Regions from separate parts of the Lactobacillus sp. ESL0228 genome, predicted to be linked through region 2. Evidence: predicted binding sites of a transcription regulator. Region 2 holds the regulator's gene; the other holds the start of a gene.

Region 1 (6,782 bases), on a different contig from region 2:
AACTACCAATTGTACCTACCGCTGCAGCCATTCCGGCGCCGGCTGGAGTCATTCCCCGGGCAACAAATGCTTGTGGCAGAATTCCTGAGAAGGCTTCACTAGCACCCATCCCGCAGCCAACTGATAAAGCAACTAGCCAAGTCTTTTTACTACGTGCAGCAGTCTTGAAAAATTCCATTGAAGATTCTGCTCTATCTTGTTTAACTGCCTCTGGAGGAAGTTCTTCACCTGCTGGCATATCCTTAACAAATAAGACCCAGCAAATAGTTAATACCAAAAGGACGCTTGATGAAAAAATATATGCCGCTTCAACACTTGGAAACATTGGACTGGTAACTTGTGACAACATAATTCCAATGCTGGCAGAAGCAAAGAAAACTCCCATCGCCAAATTAGTATCCTGCTTAAACCATGTACCAAAAAGTTTTAATGTATTAGCATTTAATAATGCCATGTATACTCCAAAAAGTAATAACATAATCATCATCGTTACAAAGTTATGTGCAATTAAACGACCGTATGCACCAAGAACTGAAATAACACAGCCTATCGCAACAATCTTTTTGGCTCCAAATTTATCAGCCAAAGAACCAGCCGGAATGCTTAAGAATACGGCAATAAGCATTGGTGCCATCAATAAACTTGAAAATTGTGCTGGTGAAATATGTAATTCTGGCATAATTTGAGTTGCCAACGCTGAAATTTGAAATTGAATGTAGCTACTGATTGCATCTAATAATGCGGCAATGGCTAAAATTATCCAGCGATAATTTGAAAGCTTGGGCATTTGTCTTTCATCCATCATTTTTAAAACTCCTTTTTAAATTAAACTAATTTTCTGCTGCGAATTGACCGGCTAACCTACCGAAAGTTTGGGCGTGACTGCAAGTTAAGCCCGGAACACGGTCTGGATATGAACCCCAGAAAAAGCCGCCACTAGCATTACCCGCTGCATAAAGATGCGGAATTGTGTTACCATCTTTATCAATCACTTCCATCTTAGAATTGATCCGTAAGCCATCAAGCGTTGCAAGAAGACGTCCCCCCATTATGACACCATAATATGGGCCATGTTCGACTGGGTATAATCTGAATTTTTCTTTGCCAAAATCGGTATCTACACCTTGCTTACACATCTGGTTATACCGTTTAACTGTTGCGACCAACTTGTCTTTTGGTAAAGCTAATTTTTCAGCCAGTTCTTCAATCGTATCGGCTTTTTGCACCATTCCATCATCAATTCGCCGTTGAATTTCGGCTTTATTTTCTTTAGTATTATAAATACCAGGCCAGCCTAAACGTGAGCAGCCCTGTGTATCAAATTGTGCTAAGTGATCCATGGTATCTTCTGACCAAATCTGAGCCTCAAGATAGCCCGGCTGCTTCGACATTGCATTAATATCAAATTGATAAGGGACACTTTCGTTACCAAAACGTTCACCTTTCAAATTAACCTTAAGTAGTGGATATGCTCCCATCCAGAAATATCCTGGTCCCTTAAAGTCAATTTCATAATGATCTTCAGCCTTTGTACCAACCGGAACTGCACCACGATCAAAAATAATTTCAGCTGGTTCTTCATCACGTGCAGCACCAACTTTTAAGCCGGCTAGAATTCCTGAACCATCATCTCGTGGTCCATCAGAGTAGACATTCTTCTTGTAACCAAGCGGATTCCATTTCTTCATTAAATCAACATTGCCGCCATAGCCGCCAGTACAAATAATGACACCTTTATTAGCATTAAACTGAGTTTTTTCACCACTAGCACGATCACTCGTAATGACACCAGTTACGCTACCATTATCATCAGTGACTAATTCCTCCATCTTGGTATTATATTTAATGGTTACGCCTAATTCTTGCGCTTTATTGAGTACCCATTCACCATAATGAGCCCAGCCATTATCGGGAGTAGCAATCGCTAATTCGGTATTGAAAGCCGTATTAACTATTGTTTCGTAATAAGCATCTTCTTGCGGACGTAAAATTCCACCATTTGGTTTTAAAATATTATCTTCTAGCCAATTAGCTGTTTCATCAGCATGATTGGCCCAAGTCCAAAGCAATCTTTCATCAACATTATCTTGGAAGAAAAGCGTTAAAAAATTCATTAATTTAGCTTTATCTACCTTGATGCCTGCTCTTTGTTGAGCGTTACTGTTAAGTGCCGCAAAGAAAGAACGGAATAAGAACTGGGAGCTGCCAGATTTATCAATTAACAAAACTTTGGCACCCTTTTCAGCAGCAGCACATGCTGCCATTGCACCAGCGTTGCTGGCGCCGGCAATAATCACATCATAAGTACTTACCATATTTATCCCTCACTTTTAATGTAACTTTTTTTATCGCTTTCATAATACTATGGATTAAGTGAATCTTTGCACTAAATTTAGAATTGAAGATTACTAAATGGAATGCTGACGATTAGCTATCTTTACCAACCAACATAAATAAGCTTGTGAATCAACGTTTTAGCGCCTTTCACAAGCTTATTTCAGTTTACTATTAATTTGTGTATTATTTATTATTTTGATTTAAATACTCATTAATTGCTAACTTTAATGTTGTAATTACTTCTTTTAAAACAGAATCATTGGTAAAAGATTCCATATAAACAATACCATATGGGGAAATCTCATGATAATCAATCGGTACATAAGTAATATCATCGGCACGGTTATCAGCAATAAAGTTTGGGATAATCCCATAACCCCAGCCAGCTTTAACATAAATGTTCATTGCCAAAAAGTCCTGGACAAACTTAATATGTTCCATACCCATGCGATTAATTAGTTCGTTTTGAAAATTCATTTGAACATTCAAAGAACTATTAGGATCAAGTAAGAAAAGTTCTTCTTTTTCCAAGTCATCTAAAAGAAGCCGTGACCTTTGAGCTAAACGCGAATTAGGTGGACAAGCCAAAACCACCCTGCCTTGAATTAAAGGTGAAAAATGAACATCATCCACAACATTAACATCATCTCGGGCAATCGCACATAGATCAACATGGTGATTGAGTAATTCACCAATTGAATTATTTAACACAAAGACAAATTGGATATTAAGGTTACTTTGTGCTGCTCGCAATTTTTTCAAAAAAATGGGCAAAACCTTTTGTTCTAATGGCGTATCGCACACCCCAATTCGTAAAAGTGTTTCTGGATCATTCTTCTTACTTTGTAAATATGCCACTGTATAATCCATATCATCGACAATGTTGCGAGCAACACGATAAAAATACTTTCCAGCATCGGTAAGAGAGATACGGTGATGGGCACGATTAATTAGCGTTACACCAATTGTATTCTCTAAATCTTTAATATTTTTGGAAACAGCCGATTGAGAAAAGTTCATTCGCTCTGCCGCAATCGTAAAGCTAGAATTATCTACTGCCTTGATAAAACAGCGTAACTGGGTAAAATTCATTCTTTTATTCTCCGCAATTGCCAATTGACTAACATAAAATTATTTCACCTTAATTATAAACTTTAACCATTCAAAAAGACCATTGTTGCCAACGGTCTTTTTTAAACTAATTACTAGTTAATTTGGTTTAATGCATCTAAAACTGCATCCCGTAATCCTCGACTTGTACTAGAAGCACCTGAGACTGCATCAACATCAACACTATTATGTTCAACCATTTCCTGAGGTAAAATATTAATCGCTTTTTGCCCATAATCCGCTGATTCAGCTTGTTTTAATACCTCAATTTGTTTCAGATTTTTCTGTTTATCAGCGGTAACTCGTACAACAATTTCATCACCCATTCCACGGCTTGAACGACCAATATATTGGTTTTCACCCGTTGGATAATTTTCTGTTTGTATATCTGAAGTTAAATAACTTGCTTGTTCTGATGCACCGCTTGCTACATCAGTTTTATTGTGTGATTTTGGCTTTGCTGCATTTTCGCCAGCAATTTTACCCCAAATCAAACATTCTGCCAAGTTTCCACCACCTTGATATTGATTAGCACAAATTCCGCCCAATTCACCTGCAGAGTACAAATTTGGTATTGGATTACCTTTAGTATCCAAAACTTCTGCTTTAGTATTTCTTCTTGGACCACCTTGGGTATTAAGCATGGTTTGTTCCATTTTAACTGCAAAAATTTTACTGCCAACAAAGGCACGCATAGAGTGCGGATCACGGTGAAATTCGGGATCATTTTGTTCATTTGCTGCCTTATTAAAGCGATCAACTGTAGTTTGCAAAATCGTAGAATCAAGCCCAATTTTTTCAGCTAATTCACTAACTGATTCGGCCATAATTACATGATCACAATATGGTTTGTACTCACCAATAATTGGATCGTTATCCAATTCTTGCTTCTTATTTTCATCAAAAATCAAATATGGATGGTCTTGATTCATTGGCACTTTCCATTGACCATGATTTTTAATATGACCATGTCGATGTATTTCAGTTTCATTAAAGTACCTAGTACCATCATCACCAACAACAAACGTAGCACCATGATCTATGATTTCTTTTTGCTTGGCAGGCATTACTCGCCCGCGCTCACCTCTTGGAACAGCAAAAGTCATTCCATGAAGTACGCCACCAGATTCAAAATTATGCATATGCCAAAGATCTCCGCCAATCTCTTGCACCATTCTAATGCCATCGCCTTTATTATATAGTGTACCTAACGGAGCTAGTTTGGTTGCACCCAAAAAATCTTCAATCATTCTTTGATTATTTTCAAAACCACCTGTAGCTACAACTACACCATTTTTAGCTTGGATATTAAGCTTTTTCCCATCATGTTTAATTACTACACCAGTAATTTGTTGATTTGCAGGATCTTGAATCAATTCAAGAGCTGGAGTTTCATATAAAACATCAATTTTATTGTGTCTTTTGACTACCTGTTTTTTTAAGATATGCCACAATGATGCATCAAATAATCCTTTGTTGACAGTTGTAAAATCATAAGATTCTACTCCAGTATATTCTGGATACTCTTCAAATGAATCTCTAAGTTCTGGAGCATATTCACGAACGCTCCAAGGTTTTACACCTAAGTAGTTAGATACATAATTAGGCATATCAACCATCCCCTTAACAAAGGTATCAATCATATCTTCATCAAGTGACATTGGTCTTGTTAATTTTTGATAATACTTTTTAGTTTTATTAAAGTCTTTACTGGTTCCAATTGCTTGAGCTGAATAGCGAGTATTACCACCTTCATGACCCTCCGGTGCCGCATCCACTAACAATACTTTAGCACCGTTATCTGCTGCAAATCGAGCCGCAGTTGCACCAGCACCGCCAAATCCCAATACAACTACATCGTAATTAGCTTTCCAAATAATGCTATTTTGATAAGTCATGGTAAACCTCCTATAACTTCTTCAATTGTAATTATGTTAAGCATATCACAAATATGTAATAAAGATTTCAATAAGCAATTATGAATATTAATAAGTCTATTATTTTAATAATATAGCATAAAAACTATGAATAAGTTGTTAACTACTTACTTTATATAGCCCTCGAAGCAAATAATCGCTCACCAACAATGATGAGCGATTTTCAATCAGTTATTAAGATATTTAGCCAGTTTTTTACCCTTTAATCCAGCACTAAGTCCAACCAACAACTTGATTCGAGCCTTAGGACCCGTTAGTCCGCGACAAAAAATAATACCCATTTTTGCTAAGTTGACGCCGCCACCCTCATAGTCATAAACCGGTTCGGCTATTCCATTAAAGCAACGTGAAACTAACACTAACGGGATATGATTATCAAGAAGTGACTGCAAGACTGGCAATGTTTGTGGTGGCATATTACCCGCACCTAGCGCTTCAATCACAATTCCATTAGTCGATGAATTATTTAAAGCTTGTAAAAGCTCTGACCCCATCCCTGCATATGCCTTAACCAAAAAGACCCGATCGACAACATGATCAATTGGCAAATGCGGCAACGGTTTAATCGTTTGCACATAATTAACGTGACCATCAGAGACGATTCCAATCGGCCCAAATGTTGGCGTACGAAATGTTGCCACATTAGTCGTATGTGTCTTGGTTACATAGCGTGCCGAATGAATTTCATCGTTCATCACAACAACAACACCTTTACCTACCGATTCCGGTGAACTAGCGACAATCACTGCAGTACGAAAATTATATAAACCATCAGTCCCAATTTCATTTGAAGAGCGCATTGCACCAGTTAAAACAACAGGTATTTTACTCGAAATTGTTAAATCTAGAAAAATTGCTGTCTCTTCTAAAGTGTCCGTTCCGTGCGTAACTACCGCACCAAAAAAACCCTCTTCTTCTGCTCGCCGAATTCTTAATGAAAGTTGTAACATATGTTTAGGATCCATGTGGGGAGATGGCACATTGAAAATTTTCTCTGTCACTAATTCCACTTCACCTTGATTATTTAAAGACAACTCTGCAAGTGGATTTTGCTTGTTCGGTTTGATATTGCCTGACTCATCTTCTGACATTGAAATCGTACCACCGGTGTGTAATACAAGAATTTTCTTAGACATAATAATACTCCTACTTAGAAATAAACCATGTATTTATTACTCGTATTATAACTGATTATGATTCTTAAACAACATAAAAACAGTCAGCTTTATTCGCCATATACTTCTTTAGCAAGATCAAAAGCAGACCATGCCTTCGGCCATCCACAATAAAAGGCTAGGTGGGTGATTAATTCAACCATTTCTTCTTTGGTGACGCCATTTGTTTTCGCCATTCCCATATGAGCTTTTAATTGTGGAAAAGCACCTTGTGCCATCAAAG
Region 2 (6,782 bases):
CTGTGGTGGATGTTTTAGCTACTAAAACAATTAGAGCAATTAAAGAATATCAACCTAAGACCTTTATTATGGGTGGCGGAGTAGCCGCTAACCAAGGCTTGCGTGAGCGAATGGAACAAGAAATTGAAAATTTATCTATAGGTTTGAAACCAAAAGTTATTTTGCCAGAATTAAAATTATGTGGTGATAATGCTGCAATGATTGGTGCTGCAGCTTATAATTTGTATAATGAAGGTAAATTTGCTGACTTAACTCTGAATGCGAATCCCTCACTTGAATTACCTTATGCTGATAAAATTTTGTATTAAAAAAGTTGACCTCTTTATTAAAGAAGTCAACTTTTTTTAATATTAACGTTAAAAGTTGTCAAGCTCGATCATGATATTTTCCCATTTCTCATTCGTTTTAGTTAGTTCAGTTTGAATTGCTGATAAGTCTTCTTGTAAAGGTCCAAGTTTGCTAAAGTCAGTTGCAATTAGCGGATCAGCCATTTCGCTCTGAATTGTTTTCTGTTGTCTTTCTAAATTATCAATTTCAACTTCAATTTCTTCAACCTGTCGCTGTAGCTTACGCTTTTGTGAGTCTTTAATTTTTTGTTCCTGGTAAGATAATTTAGTGGCTTTTTGTGCGTCTTCATTGTCTAGCTTAGGAACAATTTTTGTGGTGCTAAGTTGGTTATTTTTTTTATCTAAATAATAAGTGTAGTCACCCTCATAGACCGTCGCGTGTTGCTGGTTAACTTCAACAATTTTATTAGATAATTGATTAATAAAGTAGCGGTCGTGAGAGACAAATAGTAAGGTACCATCGAACTTTTGTAAAGCCTGTTCAAGTACTTCTTTGGCTTCTAAATCTAGATGGTTAGTTGGCTCATCCATCAATAAAAAATTATTATGTTCTAGAGACAAAACGGTTAGGGTTAATCTTGCTTTTTGCCCACCAGAGAGTTGCCCGACAGTTTTATCAATATCTTTTGCTGTAAACAGAAAACTAGCTAATACTGACCTAACATCCCGTTCTGGCATCATTTTGTGACGATCCCAAATAGTATCAAGCACAGTTTTACTAGAATCAAGTAATTGTAATTCTTGATCATAATAACCGATATCAAGCGATGCACCATATTTAATAGTACCCATTTTAGGTTGTAATTTTTTCATAATAGTTTTAAGTAAAGTAGATTTACCAATTCCGTTAGGTCCGATAACTGCAACTCGATCCCCTTTGTTAACTTGTAGATTAATATTATTTACCATAATTTTATCAGGATAACCAATTGTTAAATCGCGCAAAATCAAAACCTCTTTACCAGAGGGATGATCACTTTTGAAATTAATTTTGACTTTATTTTTATGTTTTGGTGGAGTAATGCGATCAATTTTTTCGAGTTGCTTACGCCTGCTCTGGGCTCTTTTAGTAGTTGTAGCCCTGACGATATTTTTTTGGATAAATTCTTCGTCTTTTTTGATTTTTTCTTGTTGTTTTTCGTATGCTTCTTCTTGCTGACGATCCCTTAATTGACGCTGCTTTACGTAATCAGAGTAATTACCTTTGAAGGTTGTTAATTTTCCAAATTGTAATTCAAAGATTTTATTGGTCAAATGATCCAGAAAGTACTGGTCATGTGAAACCACTAAAATTGCACCATTGTATCCTTTAAGAAATGCTTCTAGCCAATCTAGCGTGTTTAGGTCTAAATAGTTAGTTGGCTCATCGAGTAGTAATAGTGGTGGCTTATGTAAGAGTAATTTAACTAAAGCTAAACGGGTTTTTTCACCCCCAGAAAGACTGCCGATAATTTTTGCCCATGTTGCTTGTGGGAAATTGAACCCATTTAAAACAGTTTTGATCTCTGCTTGAAAGGTATAGCCACCTTGTTGTTCAAAATCAAATTGCAGCTGATCATAATTTTTTAGCAATTTTTTATCTTGCGGATGTTCAGCAATTTTTTGCTGTAATTTTTGAATTTGAGTTTCCATATTAATTAATGAAGTAAAAACACTAAGCATTTCATCCCAGATGGTTTTATCTTCGTTTAAACTATTTTCTTGTGCAATGTAGCCAACTTCAATCTCCTTATTAATGATAAATTCGCCATGAGTTGGTTCTTCTTTGCCCATCATTATTTTAAGAAGGGTGGTTTTTCCCACACCATTTGGGCCTACTAAACCAATTCGCGCATTTGCGTCAATTGAAAAATTAACATTGCTAAATAAAGTGTTGGCACCAAATTGTTTTTCTAAATTGTGTCCTTGTGCTATTATCATATTTTTCACCTAAAGTCTATTTTAGCATATGAAAAGCAGATACAGTGGACTGCAAAAATGACTTTTAAAATTTACAACTTTTTTATAAGTAATAAAACAAAAATAACAAAAATTTGTGTTAATTACTTATATTCGCATAGTAAAGTTGTCTTTGTTGTGTTAAAATTTGGTACATTGTGAAAAAAATATTTGCAACTTAAGCAAATTTATAGGTAAAATAATATTAATTGATGATTAATTCACAAAACAGGTGCAAGAAATAATAAAGTTGGAGGCTTTTTATGGAAAAGATCAAAATTCCCACAGCGACAGCTAAAAGACTGCCGCTTTATTATCGATATTTAATAATTTTAAATGAAGCGGGGAAAGAAAAAGTTTCATCAACTGAGTTATCCGAAGCGGTTCAAGTTGATAGTGCATCAATTAGACGCGATTTTTCGTATTTTGGTGCTCTAGGTAAACGTGGTTATGGTTATGATGTGAAAAGCTTACTATCTTTTTTTAAGAAAATTTTGAATCAAGATACGTTAACCAATGTAGCCTTGGTTGGAGTGGGTAATCTTGGTCATGCTTTACTTAACTACAATTTTAAACGTAGTAATAATATCCGAATTTCGTGCGCTTTTGATATTGATGAAAAAATCACAGGTAAGATATTAAGTGGAGTACCAGTGTATCGAATGGATGAATTACAGAAGCAATTAAGTGACCAACAAATAACGATCGCTATTTTAACGGTTCCTTCCACAACTGCACAAAAAACAGCCGATGAAATGGTTGAAGCAGGTATTAAGGGAATTATGAATTTTACTCCAATTCGTTTGTCTGCTCCAAGTGGAATCAGAATTCAAAATGTTGATTTAGCAACAGAGTTACAAACTTTAATTTATTTCCTTGATAGCGATAAGAATAAGCAAACAAATTAAAAGTTAGAGAGGCATTCTAATCTATAAGAAATTAGCACTTTTTTACGTAAAGTGCTAATTTTTTCTTGCAATTTATTTGTAAAGGAGTTATTATCATATTTGTAAGTTAGCACTTGGTTGATAAGAGTGCTAACGGCTAATAATGATTTTAATTAAAATTTAGGAGGGACAAACGTGTTACAACCAATAGGTGATCGCGTGATCGTAAAAGTTAAAGAAGAAGAAGAAAAAACTGTAGGCGGAATCGTCCTTGCTTCTAACGCTAAACAAAAACCAACTGAAGGCGAAGTTGTTGCCGTAGGCGAAGGTAGTTATGCCGAAAATGGTAACAAGATTCCAATGACTGTAACTAAAGGTAACATTGTTTTATACGACAAGTATTCTGGAACTGACGTTAAGTATGAAGGCGAAAAATACTTAGTCCTTCATGAAAAAGATATTTTAGCAATTGTTAAGTAATTAAGGGGTGGATAAAATGGCAAAAGATATTAAATTTTCAGAAAATGCAAGACGTTCCTTATTAAAGGGTGTTGATAAATTAGCTGATACAGTTAAGGCAACGATTGGTCCAAAAGGAAGAAACATTGTTTTAGAGCAATCATATGGTAACCCTGACATTACTAATGATGGAGTAACAATTGCAAAGGCAATTGAACTCAAAGATCACTATGAAAACATGGGTGCAAAATTGGTAGCAGAAGCTGCTCAAAAGACCAATGATATTGCTGGTGATGGTACTACAACTGCAGTTGTTTTGACTCAAGCCATTATTCGTGAAGGAATGAAGAACGTAACTGCTGGTGCAAATCCAGTTGGAGTTCGTCGAGGAATTGAAAAAGCTACTAAAGCAGTTGTTGACGAATTACATAAGATTAGTCATACTGTTTCTTCTAAAGAACAGATCGCTCAAGTTGCTGCCGTTTCATCTGCCTCAAAAGAAGTAGGTGATTTAATTGCTGACGCTATGGAAAAAGTTGGTAATGATGGTGTTATTACTATTGAAGATTCTCGTGGAATTGAAACCGAATTATCAGTAGTTGAAGGAATGCAATTCGACCGTGGATATTTGTCACAATACATGGTAACTGACAACGATAAGATGGAAGCTGATTTGGATAATCCTTACGTTTTAATTACCGATAAGAAGATTTCTAACATTCAAGATATTTTGCCGCTATTACAAGAAATCGTTCAACAAGGTAAGTCATTATTGATTATTGCTGATGATGTTTCCGGAGAAGCTTTACCAACGCTTGTTTTGAACAAGATTCGTGGTACTTTCAATGTTGTTGCTGTTAAGGCTCCTGGCTTCGGTGATCGTCGTAAAGAACAATTGCAAGACATCGCAGCTTTAACTGGCGGTACAGTGATTACAGAAGACCTTGGTCTTGAATTAAAGGACACTAAGCTTGAACAATTAGGTCAAGCTCGTCGCATTACTATAACCAAAGATTCAACTACTATTGTTGATGGTTCTGGTTCAGATGAGGCAATTAAGGATCGTGAAGATTCAATTAGAAAGCAAATTGCTGAAACAACTTCTGACTTTGACAAACAAAAATTACAAGAACGCCTTGCTAAATTAACTGGTGGTGTAGCTGTTATTCACGTTGGTGCTGCTACTGAAACCGAATTAAAGGAACGCAGATACCGAATTGAAGATGCCTTGAACTCAACACGTGCTGCTGTTGACGAAGGCTATGTTGCCGGTGGTGGTACTGCTTTAGTAGATGTTAAGGGTGCAGTTAAAGATTTGAAAGGTGATAATGCTGACGAACAAACTGGTATTAATATTGTTCTTCGTGCTTTGACTGCTCCAGTTCGTCAAATTGCTGAAAATGCTGGTGAAGATGGTTCTGTCATTTTGAACAAACTTGAAAGTCAAGAGATGGAAGTAGGCTATAATGCAGCTGACGGTAACTGGGAAAACATGGTTGAGGCCGGAATTATTGACCCAACCAAGGTAACTCGTACTGCTTTACAAAATGCAGCTTCAATTGCTGCTTTACTGTTGACTACTGAAGCAGTAGTAGCCGAAATTCCTGAAGATAAGCCAGCAGTTGATCCAAATGCCGCAGCTGGTGCTGGTGCTCCTGGTATGATGTAATTTAAATATGCTTATCTTTAAAAAGACTGTTCATTTGAAGTGAGCAGTTCTTTTTTTTTTGAAGTAGCTAATGATAACCAGAACAAGACCTAATTTGACAAAAAATAATAATATTAGTATTTTAAATTAATATTATTTTTTAATGAAAGGGAATTTGATGGAATTTTTAAATTTAATTGGTGTTCTAGTAATTGTACTGGGATTTGCTATTGGACTAGATACAGTGGGTGTGGTCGTAATCGCTGCTCTAGTAACTGCCTTGGTTTCCGGAATTGATTTTGTTTCGTTCTTGCGGATTTTAGGAAAAGGGTTTATGGATAACCGTATGGTCTCACTCTTTTTCTTAACATTGCCAACAATTGGTATATTGGAAAGACATGGTCTTAAGAAAGCAGCTGTCAATTTAATTCAAAAAATGAAAAATTTAACCCCAGGTCGAATATTCGATATTTATTTGGCAATAAGAGAAATTGCATGCATCTTTGGTATCACATTGCAAGGACATGTTCAGTTTATTGCACCTTTGATTAATCCTATGGCACAAGCTGCTGGTAAGGTAAATCATGAATTAACAGAACTAGAGATTGATCAGATTAAGGCAAGAGCTGCAGCTAATGAAAATTTTGGTAACTTTTTTGCTCAAAACTTATTTGTGGCGTCTTCAAGTGTTCTCTTGATTTCTAGTACAATGAAATCGTTGGGGCATCCGATTACGCCATCGGGAGTTGTATTATATACGATTCCTGTTGCTGTAATTTGTTATCTCTTGTGCTTATTCTATAATCACATGTTTGATCAAAAAATAAAGAAGGAGAAATAAATGGTAACATTGATTAACAATCTTTTATTGGCTTTCTATATTTTAATTGGTCTGTTCTTTTTGGCAGCAGCAATAGAATCGTGGCGTGATCAAACAAATCAAGTGCGCTGGGGTACAGGCTTATTTTGGTTTTTGTTTGCTGTTCTCTTTTGCCTTGGTCAATGGTTACCAAGTGAAGTGAGTGGTGGATTAATTATCTTCATCGCTTTGCTTTCATTATTTAAGCAAGTTCGTGTTGGTCATATTAAAGAGCTTAACGAAAAAGTTGCGGCTGATACTGTAAAACGAATCGGCAATTGGATTTTTCTGCCAAGCATTTTGCTTGCGATCTTAGCCTTAGCAATTGCACAATATACAAACTTAGGAGGTCAAGTTGGCATTGGAATCGCTGCAATTGTGTCATTAATTGTGGCGATGATACTAACTAAGTCAGATGTTAAAACTGCTTATGAGGATTCTCAGCGAATGGTTCGTTCAGTAGGCTCTGCTGGGATTTTGCCACAATTATTAGCAACACTTGGGGTTGTCTTTACCGCTTCAGGAGTGGGCGAAACTACTGCTAAAGCGATCTCAGGTTTATTCCCAATTGGTAATCATTTGTTAGGAGTTTGTCTTTACTGCGTGGCAATGGCTATATTTACAGCAATAATGGGTAATGCATT

What was found. The regulator Rex, encoded in region 2, represses fermentation and respiration genes when NADH is low (regulators of the CRP and FNR family bind a similar motif). The targets are predictions, from matches to a motif close to TTGTGAANTANTTCACAA.
Region 1: a site for Rex is predicted at 5,379-5,396, ahead of F5ESL0228_RS07395 (FAD-binding protein). Genes of this name have one in related genera too.

The regions. Positions count from the first base shown of each region.
Region 1 covers NZ_REHJ01000011.1:58,790-65,571, forward strand. Annotated here, with positions in the region: gene F5ESL0228_RS07380 (nitrate/nitrite transporter) at 1-805, opposite strand, end outside; gene F5ESL0228_RS07385 (FAD-dependent oxidoreductase) at 831-2,315, opposite strand; gene F5ESL0228_RS07390 (LysR family transcriptional regulator) at 2,521-3,429, opposite strand; gene F5ESL0228_RS07395 (FAD-binding protein) at 3,543-5,345, opposite strand; gene F5ESL0228_RS07400 (asparaginase) at 5,552-6,520, opposite strand; gene F5ESL0228_RS07405 (carboxymuconolactone decarboxylase family protein) at 6,610-6,782, opposite strand, start outside.
Region 2 covers NZ_REHJ01000009.1:13,618-20,399, reverse strand. Annotated here, with positions in the region: gene tsaD (tRNA (adenosine(37)-N6)-threonylcarbamoyltransferase complex transferase subunit TsaD) at 1-308, shown strand, start outside; gene F5ESL0228_RS06190 (ABC-F family ATP-binding cassette domain-containing protein) at 357-2,267, opposite strand; gene F5ESL0228_RS06185 (redox-sensing transcriptional repressor Rex) at 2,549-3,193, shown strand; gene groES (co-chaperone GroES) at 3,368-3,652, shown strand; gene groL (chaperonin GroEL) at 3,669-5,300, shown strand; gene F5ESL0228_RS06170 (DUF969 domain-containing protein) at 5,458-6,120, shown strand; gene F5ESL0228_RS06165 (DUF979 domain-containing protein) at 6,121-6,782, shown strand, end outside.